Regions from separate parts of the Actinosynnema sp. NPDC050436 genome, predicted to be linked through region 2. Evidence: riboswitches for the same ligand, from Rfam matches in the RefSeq annotation. Region 2 holds a riboswitch; each other region holds the start of a gene.
What was found. A riboswitch is a leader RNA that binds a small molecule or an ion and turns the genes downstream of it on or off. The one in region 2 is predicted to bind glycine.

Region 1 (4,996 bases), on a different contig from region 2:
TTCGGGTGACTGAAGTCTCCGCCTGGGCGTGGCTCCCGGTGCAACCTGCGCCCGGACGTGGGAACGGGGCGCGTTCTCCCGTCATCGTCCGGGTGAATGGGGGACCATGGGGCGTAACGCGGTGGGCACGACGCCTGCCGGCCGGGCACCTGCGAACGGACGGAGAGGGTCTCGTGAACGTCAAGAAGGTGGTGACGCTGGCGGCCGTCGCGCTGCTGCTGTTCCTCCTGATCACCCAGCCCGACCAGTCGGCGGACGCGGTCAAGACCGGCGTCGGCTGGCTGCGCCAGGGTGCCGAGTCGATCATCACGTTCGTCCGCAGCCTGTTCGCCTAGTCCACCTCGCGGGGGGTGGCCAACCCGGTCACCGGCGGTGACGGTCAAGCCCGCACGTTGCACCGTCTGGGTGGAATGAGGGCTATAACGCGCTGGTAACAGGGTTTTTGACAAACCAGGGTCTAGCGGTTGTCGGTACCCGCTAATACGGTGCGCTGCATTGGCTGATCTTCGACCGACGAGGAGGCAGAATGGTCGAGGACTCCGGAGTCGACGAGCTGCTGCGGCAGTGGGCGGCTGAGCGCTCGGACGACGCCGAGTTGCAGGAGGTGAACCGGATCAAGGACGAGTGGCTGGCCGAGGCCCCGCCGTCCGCGCCGGGGATCCCCGTGCAACGGGCGAACGGCGGGTCGCGCGGACTGGTGCGGGTCGAATCCGCTGACCCGGCCTACGTGGCGGCGATGCGGAAGAGGGCACCCGAGGTGCCCGAGGTGCTGCTCGCGGCTGCCGCCAGCTACTGGCAGCTCGTGGGCGACCTGTCCGAGGCGGAGCGGTGGTGGGACGCGGGCATCAGCCCGTTGGACCAGCGCGCGCTCGACTACCGGGCGGCCGGGTTGACCCCCGCCGACCTGGGACGGCGCCTCGGCCCGATGACGGTGCTCCAGCACCTGCGTCGGGGCAGTGCGGCGGCCTGGTGCGTGGCCAGGTTGCAGCGGCAGCGCCGGGACGGCGTTGCGTGAACCAGCGCCGCGTTGTGAGGGCGCGGCGTCGAGTCGAACACCTGCACCAACCGGGAGGGCGGGCTCCTGTGCGAGGAGCCCCTTCCGCCGAGAAGTGAACTCCGCGAAGTAGTGTGGGAGGGTGCCCGGCACCCTCCTGACACCCAAGAGACTCGCCATCGCGGCGGTCTGCCTGGTGTCGCTGATCGTGTGCTGCGGCCTCGCCTACTGGCAGTGGGAGAGGTTCTCCGAGGCCGGCGGCACGTTCCAGAACCTCGGGTACGTCTTCCAGTGGCCGCTGTTCGGCCTGTTCCCCGTCTTCATGGTGTGGCGGATGCGCAAGCTCGCCGCCCAGCGCCGTGCCGAGGACGCCGCCGGGGGCAGCCGGGAGCCGGTGGCCGCCGCCCCGCGTCCGGCCGTTACCGTGGAACCCGTCAGAACACCCGCGCACGACGACGAGGACGACGAGCTGGCGGCCTACAACCGCTACCTCCGGGAGCTCAACGCGCGGGACCAGCGGTGAGCGAAGGCGGTCGGTAGGCGATGAGCGGTGCGTTGAGCCGGTTCCGGTTCATGGCTTACGTGGTCGGTGTCGGCCTGCTCCTGCTCGTGGTGGCGATGTTCGTCAAGTACGTCGGCGACAACTCCGGGATGATGGCCGTCGTCGGGCCCGTCCACGGCTTCCTGTACGCCGTCTACCTGGTCTTCACGGTCGACCTGGCGCTCAAGGCGCGGTGGTCGCTCAAGGGCTCCGCGCTGGTGCTGCTCGCGGGCACCATCCCGTTCGTGTCGTTCTACGCCGAGCGCAAGGTGGTCGAGAGCGTCAAGGAGGAACGTGCGCTGTGACCGCGTGCCCCACCCCCGCACCGTCCGCTGAGACGGCCGTGGGCGTGCGGCCGGCACCGGTCGGCGTGCCTGCGCGCGGCCGAGGTGTTCCGGCGTTCCCCCGCCTCTACAGGGGTTCGTTCCCGGTGCTGCACGGCGGACGCGCGGCCCGGAGCGGGTTCCCGGAGCGGGCCGTCGACGGCTCCGCGGGCGGGTTCCCGCTGCTCGGCGGCAGCGCGGCCGGGGTGCGCGGGTCGTCGGGTGGTCGGCCGGGCGGCAGGTTCTGTGACCCGGTCCCGGTTGACCGTGCCTACCAGGCACAACTAGCGTCTGGCGGTACCAACTGAACACGGCCGTCGATGTCGCGCGGGAGAGTCCCCGGAAGGGGCGCCGAAGGAGCAACTCCTCCCCGGAATCTCTCAGGCACAGCTACCGCCCGACGAAGGCAACTCTGGAAAGCAGGCGCTGCGCGCCTCGCCCACGGTGCAAGCCGCGCCCCGCGCGCGGTGAAGCTCTCAGGCTCATGACAGAGGGGGAGGCTCACTCGACGAGGAGTCTCCGATGGACCGTGTCATCCTTCACCAACGGCGACCGGCCGACCAGGTCGGTCTCGTCGCCGTGCCCGCCACCAGGGAGGACCACCCCGTGGAAACCCGCCGGACGCCGCTGCACGCCGAGCACGAGGCGCTGGGCGCCCAGTTCACCGACTTCGCGGGCTGGCGGATGCCGCTGCGCTACGACAGCGAGCTCGCCGAGCACCACGCCGTGCGCACGTCAGCGGGCCTGTTCGACCTGACGCACATGGGCGAGATCGTGCTGTCCGGCCCCGAGGCCGGCCGCGCGCTGGACCACGCGCTGGTCGGCCACGCGTCCGCGATCGGGGTCGGCCGCGCCCGCTACACCATGATCACCCAAGCGGACGGCGGCGTCCTGGACGACCTGATCGTCTACCGGACCGGCGAGCAGGAGTACCTGGTCGTGGCGAACGCCTCGAACGCGGCCGTCGTGTTCCAGGCGCTGGTCGAGCGCGCGGAGGGCTTCGACACCTCCGTCGTGGACAAGTCCGTCGACTACGCCCTGCTGGCGGTCCAGGGGCCGGCGTCCACCGCGATCCTGGCCGGTCTCACCACCACCGACCTCGCGTCGGTCAAGTACTACGCCTCCTACCCGACCGAGGTGGCCGGCCGGCCCGCGCTGCTCGCCCGCACCGGCTACACCGGCGAGGACGGCTTCGAGCTGTTCCTCGACCCGGCCGACGCGCCGGCGGTGTGGCAGGCGCTGCTGGAGGCGGGCCGCGAGCACGACCTCCGGCCCGCCGGCCTCGGCTGCCGCGACACGCTGCGCCTGGAGGCCGGGATGCCGCTGTACGGCAACGAGCTCAGCGCCGCGCGCACCCCGTACCACGCCAACCTGGGCCGCGTGGTGAAGCTGGACAAGCCGGAGGACTTCGTCGGCCGCGAGGCGCTGGCCGCCGTCGCCGAGCAGGGCGCGGAGGCGAAGCTGGTCGGCCTCAGGACCACGTCCCGCCGCGCGCCCCGGCACGGCTACCCGGTGCTGGACGCGTCCGGCTCGGTGGTCGGCGAGGTCACCAGCGGCGCGCTGTCGCCGACCCTGGGCTACTCGGTGGCGATGGCCTACGTGCCGCCGGCGCTGGCCGAGCCCGGCACCGCTCTGGCCGTCGACATCCGGGGCAGGCAGGAGCCCGTGGAAGTCGTCGCGCTGCCGTTCTACAAGCGAAACTCGTAAGGGAGACACCATGTCCGAGCACTTCAACACCTCCCTCGCGGAGTTCGACCCGGAGGTCGCCGAGGCCGTCGCGGCGGAGCTCGGCCGGCAGCAGGGCACCCTGGAGATGATCGCGTCGGAGAACTTCACCCCGGTGTCGGTGCTCCAGGCGCAGGGCTCCGTGCTGACCAACAAGTACGCCGAGGGCTACCCCGGCCGGCGGTACTACGGCGGCTGCGAGAACGTCGACGTGGTCGAGCGGCTGGCCATCTCGCGGGTCAAGGAGCTGTTCGGCGCGGGCTACGCGAACGTGCAGCCGCACTCGGGCGCGCAGGCCAACGCGTGCGCGATGTTCGCCCTGCTCCAGCCCGGCGACACGATCCTGGGCCTGGACCTGGCGCACGGCGGCCACCTGACCCACGGGATGCGGATCAACTTCTCCGGCAAGCTCTACGACGTGGTGCCCTACCACGTGTCGGAGACCGACGGCCGGGTCGACATGGCCGAGGTCGAGCGGCTGGCGACCGAGCACCGGCCCAAGCTGATCGTGGCGGGCTGGTCGGCCTACCCGAGGCAGCTGGACTTCGCGGAGTTCCGCCGGATCGCGGACTCGGTCGACGCCTACCTGATGGTCGACATGGCGCACTTCGCCGGCCTGGTGGCGGCCGGGCTGCACCCCAGCCCCGTGCCGCACGCGCACGTCACCACCACGACCACGCACAAGACGCTGGGCGGCCCGCGCGGCGGCGTGATCCTGACCAACGAGGCCGACCTCGCCAAGAAGATCAACTCGGCGGTGTTCCCCGGCCAGCAGGGCGGGCCGCTGGAGCACGTGATCGCGGGCAAGGCGGTGGCGTTCAAGCACGCCGCGTCGCCCGAGTTCGCCGACCGCCAGCGCCGCACGGTCGAGGGCGCGAAGATCCTGGCCGACCGCCTGTCGCAGCCCGACGCGGCGGCGGCCGGCGTGAAGGTGCTGACCGGCGGCACGGACGTGCACCTGGTGCTGGTCGACCTGGTCGGGTCCGAGCTGGACGGCAAGCAGGCCGAGGACCGGCTGCACGAGGTGGGCATCACGGTGAACCGCAACGCGGTGCCGAACGACCCGCGCCCGCCGATGGTCACCTCGGGCCTGCGGATCGGCACGCCCGCCCTGGCCACCCGGGGCTTCGGCGCGGCGGACTTCGCCGAGGTCGCGGACGTGATCGCGGCGGCCCTCCAGGCGTCGCCGGACCTGGCCGAGCTGCGCTCCCGGGTCGAGGTGCTGGCCGCGAAGCACCCGCTCTACCCGAACCTGTAGGGGTTCGGCGTCCGACACGTGGTCCCCCGGCCAACCCCAGGCCGGGGGACCGCGCTGCTCACGGGCCGCGCCGCGTCCGGGCGGCGAACCGCTCGGCGACGGGCTACGCGGCGGGAGCGCGGACGCCGGGCGGCAGGCACTCGACGTTGCGCTTG
Region 2 (4,996 bases):
TACCTGCCCCTGAAGGTCATCAGGGAGCACTTGGACGCGGCCGACGCGGCGGCCCCGGGCCGCGTGCTGCGCGCCGTGGACAGCTTGCCCGCCGCCGACCAGGCCGCCGGCGGGTCCGCGCCCCGGCTGTCCCGGGAGGAGCTGCTGGCCCGCTCCGGGCTGGACGGGGCGCTGCTGGCGGACCTGGAGCAGCACGGCCTGCTCAGGGCGGGCGCGGGCGGGTCCTACGACCAGGACGCCCTCCAGGTCGCCACCACCGTGCGCGCGCTGACCGGCCTCGGCCTGGACCCGCGCCACCTGCGAACCTTCCGCGCGGCGGCCGACCGCGAGGTCGGCCTCGTCGAGCAGGTCGTCGCACCCCTCTACCGGCAGCGGGACCCGCGAGCGCGCGGCCGTGCCGATGAAGTCGTCCGCGAACTCGCGGCGCTTTCCGTAACGCTGCACACACTCCTGGTGAAGACCGGGCTCCGCGACGTCGCAGGTGGTCGCGTTTCCCCCAGGTGAACCGGTGTCCGAATGGTGATCCGGATACCAGGTGGTTGCGCACAAGGCCCGCTTGGCGGGTAGCGTCGAAAGGGTACGTGGGGGATCCTCGTGGGATAGCGGGGACGCCAGAATTTCAGCGCGCTGAGGGAGGCGATACCCGATGAGCGAGATGCGCGTCGTCGGCGTGCGGGTGGAACTGCCCGCCAACCAGCCGATCCTGCTGCTGCGCGAGACCGAGGGCGAGCGCTACCTGCCGATCTGGATCGGGTCGGTCGAGGCCACCGCCATCGCCCTGGAACAACAGGGCGTGCGCCCCGCGCGGCCACTGACCCACGACCTGCTCAAGGACGTCATCGGGGCCCTGGGCCGCAACCTCGAACAGGTCCGCATCACCGACCTGCAGGAGGGCACCTACTTCGCCGAGCTGGTGTTCGACGGCGACGTCCGGGTGTCGGCGCGCCCGAGCGACTCGGTGGCCCTGGCGCTGCGGATCGGCGTGCCGATCCACGCGGAGGAGTCGGTGCTGGCCGAGGCCGGCCTGATCATCCCGGACGAGCAGGAGGACGAGGTCGAGAAGTTCCGCGAGTTCCTCGACTCGGTGTCGCCGGAGGACTTCCGGGGCGCGGACACGTAGCCCGGTCCCGGGCCGGGCGTGCCGCCGCGGCGCGCAGGTGGACGAGGTGGAGGCGGTCCGGCCCGGTGGGGTCGGACGGGCAGCCCGGAGCGGTCGCTCCGGGCTTTCGCGCGTTCGGGGCGCAGCGGGGCGGCAGCGGCCGGGTCCCGGCCGGCTGGGGAGTGCCCCGGGCGGTCCGGGACCCCGTGCCGGGAGCTGTTCGGGGGGCGCCGGGGGCCGTCCGGGCGGTCGGCCGGTGTGCACGACGGACGCTCGGTGGCGGGCTGTGAGTGGGCGTTTCGTCGGTTCGGGTGCCGGCTGCGCCACGAGGGGCCGGTGGTCCGGCCGCGAGTCGGGTCGGCCCCCCGTGGTGTGTGCGGTGAGTTGTGGATCAACCCGGTGTGCCACCCCCCGGTGTCACACTTCCGAATTACACAACGTCAGCGGTGATCGGCTAAACGATCACTAAACGTCACCCGAATGGCTTACGTCGGGCGTCTCTCTCAACCTCAACCTGAGGTTGAGGTGCGACACGCTCAGCGCGTCGCGTTGACCTGCCCCCTAGGCGGTCTTACCGTCGAACTCGGGTGAATTGCCACGGTGTGATTCCAACGCCGGGGCGGTTGCACGGTGGTCGCCGGCTGTCGTGGCCGGACCGAGGGGAGGCAGGCGTGGTCGAGGAAGCCATCCGGGCCGGATCCGGCGAACAGGGTGAGCTGTTCCCGGACTCCTCGCTGCCGGACGAGCTCGTGGGCTACCGAGGCCCTGCCGCGTGCCAGATCGCGGGCATCACCTACCGCCAGCTCGACTACTGGGCCCGCACCGGACTGGTCAACCCGACCATAAGGAGTGCCCAGGGCTCGGGCAGCCAGCGGCTGTACTCGTTCAAGGACATCCTGGTGCTCAAGGTGGTCAAGCGGCTGCTGGACACCGGGGTCTCGTTGCAGAACATCCGGGTCGCGGTCGACCACCTGCGCCGCCGGGGCGTGCAGGACCTGGCCCGGATCACGCTGTTCAGCGACGGCACGACGGTCTACGAGTGCACCTCGCCGGAGGAGGTCGTGGACCTGCTCCAGGGCGGTCAGGGGGTGTTCGGGATCGCGGTCAGCGGCGCGATGCGGGAGATCAGCGGCACCATCCACGAGTTCCCCGCCGAGCGCGCGGACGGCGGGGAGGTCGAGCACGCCCCGAACGACGAGCTGTCCCGCCGCCGGCGCACCCGCGCCACCGGCTGAGGCCCGCGCGCGTCGGTACCGCCAGGCCCGTCGGAGCGGTCCGGGGCGTCGGTCCGGCCGGGCCCCGCAGCCGCGACCCCGAAGTCCCGTGCCACCGGCTGAGATCCGCGTCGCGTCCGTGCGGGCCTGCGGGCCTGGTCCGGGTACCATTCGCGGGTAGTCGCTTTATCCCGCGCGGGAGAGTCCGAGCACGTCTCGGCGCCGAAGGAGCAAATCCTCCCCGGAACCTCTCAGGCGCAAGGACCGCGCGGGTGAGACGCCTCTGGAAAGCGGGTCGGTCCGCCGACCCCGCCGACGGTGCAAGCCCGGTCCGTTCCGACGGCCGGGTGAAGCTCTCAGGCGCCCCGACGGGCAGAAGACAGAGGGGGAGGGCAACGGCAGAAGTGTGCCCGTAGCCCCGGAGGCGTATCTATGACGCACGACCGCATCCCCCTCGCCGCTCTCGAGCACGGCACCCCCTTCGCCGACCGGCACGTGGGCCCCCGGCCGGCCGAGCTGGCCCGCATCCTCGACGTGATCGGCGTCGGCTCGCTGGAGGAGCTGGCGCAGCGCGCGGTGCCCGAGTCGATCCGGGAGCGCGACCTGGTGCTGGACCTGCCCGCGCCCGCCACGGAGACCGAGGCGCTGGCCGAGCTGCGCGCCCTGGCCGCTCGCAACAAGCCGCTCAAGCAGATGATCGGCCTGGGCTACTACGGCACCACCACCCCGCCGGTGATCCGCCGCAACGTGCTGGAGAGCCCGGCCTGGTACACCGCCTACACCCCCTACCAGCCGGAGATCTCGCAGGGCCGGCTGGAGGCGCTGCTGAACTTCCAGACCGTGGTGGCCGACCTGACCGGCCTGGCCCTGGCCAACGCGTCCATGCTGGACGAGTCCACGGCCGCCGCCGAGGCGATGACCCTGGTCCGCCGCGCCGGCCGGAGCAAGTCCGCCAAGTTCGTGGTCGACCAGGACACGCTGCCGCAGACGCTGGCCGTGATCGAGACCCGCGCCGAGCCGCTGGGCATCGAGGTCGTCACCGCCGACCTGTCGCAGGGCCTGGAGGGCCTCGGCCTGGGCGGCGACTTCTTCGGCGTGCTGCTGTCCTTCCCCGGCGCCTCCGGCGTGGTCCGCGACCAGGAGTCGCTGATCGCGGAGATCCACGCGGCCGGCGCGCAGGCCGTGGTGGCCGCCGACCTGCTGTCGCTGACCCTGCTGCGCCCGCCCGGCGAGATCGGCGCGGACGTCGTCGTCGGCACCACCCAGCGCTTCGGCGTGCCGATGGGCTTCGGCGGCCCGCACGCCGGGTACATGGCCGTCCGCGCGGGCCTGGAGCGCCAGCTCCCCGGCCGGCTGGTCGGCGTGTCGGTCGACGCCGACGGCAACCGCGCCTACCGGCTGGCGCTGCAGACCCGCGAACAGCACATCCGCCGCGAGAAGGCGACCAGCAACATCTGCACCGCGCAGGTCCTGCTGGCCGTGATCGCCTCCATGTACGCCGTGTACCACGGCCCGGAGGGGCTGCGCGGCATCGCCACCCGCGCCCACCGGATGGCGACCGTGCTGGCCGCCGGCCTGTGCGAGGGCGGCGTCGAGGTCGTGCACGGCGAGTTCTTCGACACCGTCCGGGCGCGCGTCGAGGGCCGGGCCGCCGCGATCGTGGCCGCCGCCCGCGAGCTGGGCGTCAACCTGTGGCAGGTGGACGCCGACACGGTGTCGATCGCCTGCGACGAGACGACGACCCGCGACGACCTCGTCGCGGTGTGGCGGGCGTTCGACGTGGCGGTGGCCGACATCGACGGCCTGGACGCCGACACCGCCGACGGCATCCCCGCCGACCTGCGCCGCACCAGCGACTACCTCACGCACCCGGTGTTCCACGCGCACCGCTCGGAGACCGCGCTGCTGCGCTACCTGCGGTCGCTGTCGGACAAGGACGTCGCGCTCGACCGCAGCATGATCCCGCTCGGCTCGTGCACGATGAAGCTCAACGCCACGGCCGAGATGGAGGCCATCACCTGGCCCGAGTTCGCCGAGCTGCACCCGTTCGCGCCCGCCTCCGACGCCGCCGGCCTGCTCTCGCTGGTCCGGGACCTGGAGTCGTGGCTGGCCGAGGTGACCGGCTACGACGCGGTGTCGCTCCAGCCCAACGCGGGCAGCCAGGGCGAGTTCGCGGGCCTGCTGGCGATCCGCGCCTACCACCGCGCCAACGGCGACGAGCACCGCGACGTGTGCCTGATCCCGTCCTCCGCGCACGGCACCAACGCCGCGTCGGCCGTCATGGCCGGGATGCGCGTGGTCGTGGTGAAGTGCGACGACAAGGGCAACGTCGACCTGGGCCACCTGCGCGCGACGGTCGACGCCCACCGCGACGACCTGGCCGCGATCATGATCACCTACCCGTCCACGCACGGCGTGTACGAGGACACCGTGCGCGAGGTGTGCGGCCTGGTGCACGAGGCCGGCGGCCAGGTGTACGTGGACGGCGCGAACCTCAACGCGCTGATCGGCCTGGCCCAGTACGGCAAGTTCGGCTCGGACGTGTCGCACCTGAACCTGCACAAGACGTTCTGCATCCCGCACGGCGGCGGCGGCCCCGGCGTCGGCCCGATCGGCGTGCGCTCGCACCTCGCGCCGTTCCTGCCCAACCACCCGTTGCAGCCGACCGCCGGCCCGGCGACCG
Region 3 (4,996 bases), on a different contig from region 2:
GGGCGGCTGGGCACGACCGCCCGCCGCCCGCTAGCATTGGTGGCGCGGCCCGCTCCCAGTGACCCCCAGGCTGGTTGAGCGGGCCGCCTTTTCATGCCCTCCACGTGCGAGAAGGGGCGCCCACCGTCGTGGTGGACGCCCCTCCTTCGCGGGTGCTCAGACTTCGAGCGGGGTGTGGGTGAGGCCGTGCGCCTCCGCGACCGGCTGGTAGGTCAGCAGGCCGTCGTGCGCGTTGAGGCCCAGCGCCAGCGCCTGGTCCGCGCGCAGCGCCGCCTCCCAGCCCTTGTCGGCCAGCGCGACCGCGTACGGCAGCGTCACGTTGGTCAGCGCGTAGGTGGACGTGCGCGGCACGGCACCGGGCATGTTGGCCACGCAGTAGAACACCGAGTCGTGCACCTGGTAGGTCGGCTCGGCGTGCGTGGTCGGCCGCGAGTCGGCGAAGCAGCCGCCCTGGTCGATGGCGATGTCGACGAGCACGGAGCCCGGCTTCATCTGCGCCACCAGCTCGTTGGAGACCAGCTTCGGGGCCTTCGCGCCCGGCACCAGCACCGCGCCGATGACCAGGTCGGCCTCCCGCACGGCCTGCTCGACCGAGTAGCGGTTCGACGTGACCGTGCGCAGCCGGCCCTGGTACAGGGCGTCGATGTGGCGCAGCCGGTCGACGTTGGTGTCCAGGATCTCGACGTCCGCGCCCAGGCCCACGGCGATGGTGGCCGCGTTCAGGCCCGCCACGCCGCCGCCGATCACGACGACCCGCGCCGGGTGCACGCCGGGCACGCCGCCGGGCAGCACGCCCCGGCCGCCGGACGGCTTCATCAGCGAGAACGCGCCGACCTGGGGCGCGAGCCTGCCCGCCACCTCGGACATCGGGGCCAGCAGCGGCAGCGCGCCGTTCGCGGTCTGCACCGTCTCGTAGGCGATCGCGGTGGTGCCGGAGTCCAGCAGCGCCTGCGTCAGCGGCTGGTCGGCCGCGAGGTGCAGGTACGTGAACAGGGTCTGGCCCTTGCGCAGCAGGGGGTACTCCCGCGCGATCGGCTCCTTGACCTTGAGCACCAGGTCGCCCTCGGCCCACACGTCCTCGGCGGTGGCCAGCACCTTCGCACCCGCCGCGAGGTACTCCTCGTCGGTGATGGCCGAGCCCAGGCCCGCGCCCGCCTCGACGAACACGTCGTGGCCGCGCACCGTCAGCTCGTGGGCGCCTGCGGGGGTCAGCGCGACGCGGTATTCGTGGTTCTTGATCTCGCGGGGTACTGAGATCCGCACGGAGGGCTCCTTCGGGGCGTTGTTAATGCCAAAGGTCCGGTACCGCCATCCGGCTGTCATCGTGCCGTTGGCACGAACGCGCACCTGCCGCGTTGTGCCGGTCGGACAACGGCGGAGGTGGCGTGAAGTCTCTGGACGCGCGTTGACACCCGAGTCGCCGACGACTTAGCGTGCTCGCGTCCGACCAACTGAACATCGGCCGGGGTGTCGCAGGCGACACCGGAACCCGAGCGGGAGAGCCTCCAGCACGTCTGGAGCGCCGAAGGAGCAAGCACCCCGCACACTCTCAGGCAACGAGAACCGCTCGGGCGAGGCGACTCTGGAAAGCGTGCTCACGCGCGCACCCACGGTGCAAGCCGCAGCGCTGCGGCGAAGCTCTCAGGTCCCAGGACAGAGAGGGGACCTGGCCGCGCGGACCGAGGAGCTGACGTGACTTTTCCGGACAACCTGCTGTACACGCCCGAGCACGAGTGGGTCGACTGGACCCCGGGTACCCAGGACCCCGTGGCGATCGGCATCACCTCCTACGCGGCGGAGTCGCTCGGCGACATCGTGTTCGTCCAGCTGCCGACCGTGGGCGAGCGCGTCAAGTCCGGCGACGTGTGCGGCGAGCTGGAGTCGACCAAGTCGGTGAGCGACCTGTACGCGCCGGTCAGCGGCGAGGTCGTGGAGGTCAACACCGAGGTGGCCGACGACCCGTCGCTGATCAACAACGACCCGTACGGCGCGGGCTGGCTGTTCAAGGTCGCCGTCGAGGACGCGACGGGCCTGCTGACCGCCGCGAAGTACGCGGAACTCACCGGGGACTGAGCGCCGTGGCGATCAGCGTCTTCGACCTGTTCTCCGTCGGCATCGGGCCGTCGAGCTCGCACACCGTCGGCCCCATGCGCGCGGCGACCATGTTCGTCGCGCGGCTCGGGCACCGGGCGCACTCGGTGGACCGCGTGCACGTCGAGCTGTTCGGCTCGCTGGGTGCGACCGGGCACGGCCACGGCAGCCCCAAGGCCGTGCTCCTGGGCTTGGAGGGGCACAAGCCGGAGGACGTCGACCCCACGGCGGCCGACGTGCGGGTGCAGGAGATCCGGGCCACCGGCAGGCTGCTGCTGGGCGGTGTGCGGGACATCCCGTTCACCGAGGACGCCGACCTGGTGATGCACCGCCGGAAGTCCCTCCCGCTGCACCCGAACGGGATGAGCTTCACCGCCTATTCCGGCGAAGAGGTGCTGGACGAGGCCGTGTACTACTCGGTCGGCGGCGGGTTCGTGGTGGACGAGACGGCGAGCGGCACCGACCGGATCAAGGCCGACGCCACCCCCATCGCGCACCCGTTCCTCAGCGGCGACGAGCTGCTGGCGCGCACCCGCGAGACCGGGCTGACCATCAGCGAGGTCATGCTCGCCAACGAGCTGTCCTGGCGCTCCGAGCACGACGTGCGCCAGGGCCTGCTGCACATCTGGCACGTGATGCAGGAGTGCGTGGAGCGCGGCTGCACCGAGGACGGCGTGCTGCCGGGCGGGCTGAAGGTGCGGCGGCGGGCCGCCGAGATGCGGCAGCGGCTCGCGGCCGAGCACTTCACCACCGACCCGTTGCGGGTGATGGACTGGGTGACCCTGTTCGCCCTGGCGGTGAACGAGGAGAACGCGGCCGGCGGTCGGGTGGTGACCGCGCCGACCAACGGCGCGGCGGGCATCGTGCCGGCGGTGCTGCACTACTACACGCGGTTCGTGCCGGGCGCGTCCGACGACGGCGTGGTGCGGTTCCTGCTCACGGCGGGCGCGGTGGGCGTGCTGTTCAAGGAGAACGCGTCGATCTCCGGTGCCGAGGTCGGCTGCCAGGGCGAGGTCGGCTCGGCGTGCTCGATGGCGGCCGGCGGCCTGGCCGAGGTGCTCGGCGGGACGCCGGAGCAGGTGGAGAACGCCGCCGAGATCGCCATGGAGCACAACCTCGGCCTGACCTGCGACCCGATCGGCGGGCTCGTGCAGATCCCGTGCATCGAGCGCAACGCGCTGGCGTCGATCAAGGCGATCACCGCCGCGCGCATGGCGTTGCGCGGCGACGGGTCGCACTTCGTGTCGCTGGACAAGGTCATCAAGACCATGCGCGAGACCGGCAAGGACATGAAGGTGAAGTACAAGGAGACCGCGCGGGGCGGTCTGGCGGTGAACGTCATCGAGTGCTGACCCCCGTGGTCTCCCGGCCCGTGCCGGGAGACCACGGCGGCTGCCTCACCGAACGCGGGGCTGGTCCCGGGACGGGTCACCCGGTAGCCCCGGTCCGCCGCGTCGTAGCAGGTCGCCGCCACCACCGCGCTGGTCGCCACGCCGGCGACCACGACGGACCCCACCGAGCGGGCGCGCAGCACCAGGTCGAGGTCGGTGCCGGCGGTCCCCTCGGGGAACGCGTCCCCAGCGCGCCGGCCGCGCCCGGAACCCCTGCGGTGACCGGTCCGGGGGCCTGGTGTCGTCCCGCACCACCCGCCCGACGTCACCCGCCGGGCAGCACGAGACCGGGCGTCGGTCCCGGACGGCGGGCCTACGGGAGCGCGGCCTCGATCGCCTTCACGACCTGCTCGTCCCCGGGCTCGGTGCGCGGTCGGAAGCGGGCCAGCACCTCGCCGTCGGGGGAGACCAGGAACTTCTCGAAGTTCCACTGCACGTCGCCCGCCTCGCCGTCCGCGTCCGGGTGCGCGGTCAGCTCCGCGTACAGCGGGTGCCGGCCCTCGCCGTTCACGTCGATCTTCTCGAACAGCGGGAACGTGACGCCGTAGGTGGCCGAGCAGAACTCCGCGATCTCCTCGGACGTGCCGGGCTCCTGGCCCGCGAACTGATTGCACGGGAAGCCGACCACCGAGAAACCCCGCGCCGCGTACCGGGCCTGGAGCTGCTCCAACCCGGTGTACTGCGGCGTCAGGCCGCACTTCGACGCCACGTTCACCACCAGCACAGCCTTGCCGCGCAACGAACCCAGGCTGCTCGGCGTGCCGTCCAGGGTGTGCACGGCGATGTCGTGGATGCTCATGCGGCCAGCCTACGGTGCCCGGCGCGGGCCGGGCGCTAGCCGCCGTCGCGCGGGCGGAAGACGGTGACGACCACGCGCAGCCCGAGCAGGATGCTGATCACCAGCAGGTTGTAGCCGAACACCTGGTAGAGCGTGATCTGCGGGGCGACCAGCGGGCCGCCGTCCGCGCCCAGCAGGAGCACCGCCATCACGCCGGCGGTCGCGCCGAGGACGGTCAGCATGACCTGGTGCAGCAGGGTGACGACGAAGTGCCGGTCCCGCTCGTCGGCGAACAGCCGCATGGTCATGCCCAGCCTGCCCTGCTCCAGCGCGGCGGAGATGCGCTCCAGCCGGCGCGGCAGCCGCTTGACCATCGGCAGCATCGAGTACAGCTCCTCGGTCACCGTGCGCCGCAACGACTCCGGCGTCAGGCGCTCGCTGAACTGCTTCTCCGCGAACGCCCGCGACTCGACCACGAGGTTGAACCCGGGTGAGAGCGCGCCGAGGGTGCCCTCCACGGTGGCCAGCGCGCGGAACACGGCGGCGATCTCCGGCGGGATGCTCAGGCCGTAGCGGTGCACGAGGGTGAACAGGTCGCCGAACATCTGGGCGTCCGGCCGCATCCCGGCGCCCAGGTGCCGGGCCATGAACTGGCCCAGCGCCCGTTCGAGCTGCTGCTCGTCGATCTCGTCGGGCCGGGTCACCAGCTCCAGCAGCGCGTCGCGCAGGCCCGCCG

Region 1: another riboswitch for glycine. It lies ahead of gcvT (glycine cleavage system aminomethyltransferase GcvT); the one in region 2 lies ahead of gcvP (aminomethyl-transferring glycine dehydrogenase).
Region 3: another riboswitch for glycine. It lies ahead of gcvH (glycine cleavage system protein GcvH); the one in region 2 lies ahead of gcvP (aminomethyl-transferring glycine dehydrogenase).

The regions. Positions count from the first base shown of each region.
Region 1 is NZ_JBFAJV010000014.1:88,858-93,853, forward strand. It holds gene AB0I60_RS29035 (hypothetical protein) at 174-335, shown strand; gene AB0I60_RS29040 (helix-turn-helix transcriptional regulator) at 527-1,015, shown strand; gene AB0I60_RS29045 (hypothetical protein) at 1,137-1,517, shown strand; gene AB0I60_RS29050 (DUF3817 domain-containing protein) at 1,538-1,840, shown strand; glycine riboswitch at 2,177-2,264, shown strand; glycine riboswitch at 2,265-2,359, shown strand; gene gcvT (glycine cleavage system aminomethyltransferase GcvT) at 2,381-3,565, shown strand; gene glyA (serine hydroxymethyltransferase) at 3,576-4,841, shown strand; gene AB0I60_RS29065 (hypothetical protein) at 4,945-4,996, opposite strand, start outside.
Region 2 is NZ_JBFAJV010000010.1:249,113-254,108, reverse strand. It holds gene AB0I60_RS24370 (MerR family transcriptional regulator) at 1-504, shown strand, start outside; gene AB0I60_RS24365 (bifunctional nuclease family protein) at 647-1,120, shown strand; gene AB0I60_RS24360 (MerR family transcriptional regulator) at 1,771-2,334, shown strand; glycine riboswitch at 2,500-2,590, shown strand; gene gcvP (aminomethyl-transferring glycine dehydrogenase) at 2,746-4,996, shown strand, end outside.
Region 3 is NZ_JBFAJV010000015.1:7,210-12,205, forward strand. It holds gene ald (alanine dehydrogenase) at 157-1,263, opposite strand; glycine riboswitch at 1,485-1,576, shown strand; gene gcvH (glycine cleavage system protein GcvH) at 1,693-2,073, shown strand; gene AB0I60_RS29520 (L-serine ammonia-lyase) at 2,079-3,443, shown strand; partial or broken gene AB0I60_RS29525 (isochorismatase family protein) at 3,518-3,913, opposite strand; gene AB0I60_RS29530 (glutathione peroxidase) at 3,796-4,281, opposite strand; gene AB0I60_RS29535 (AarF/UbiB family protein) at 4,317-4,996, opposite strand, start outside.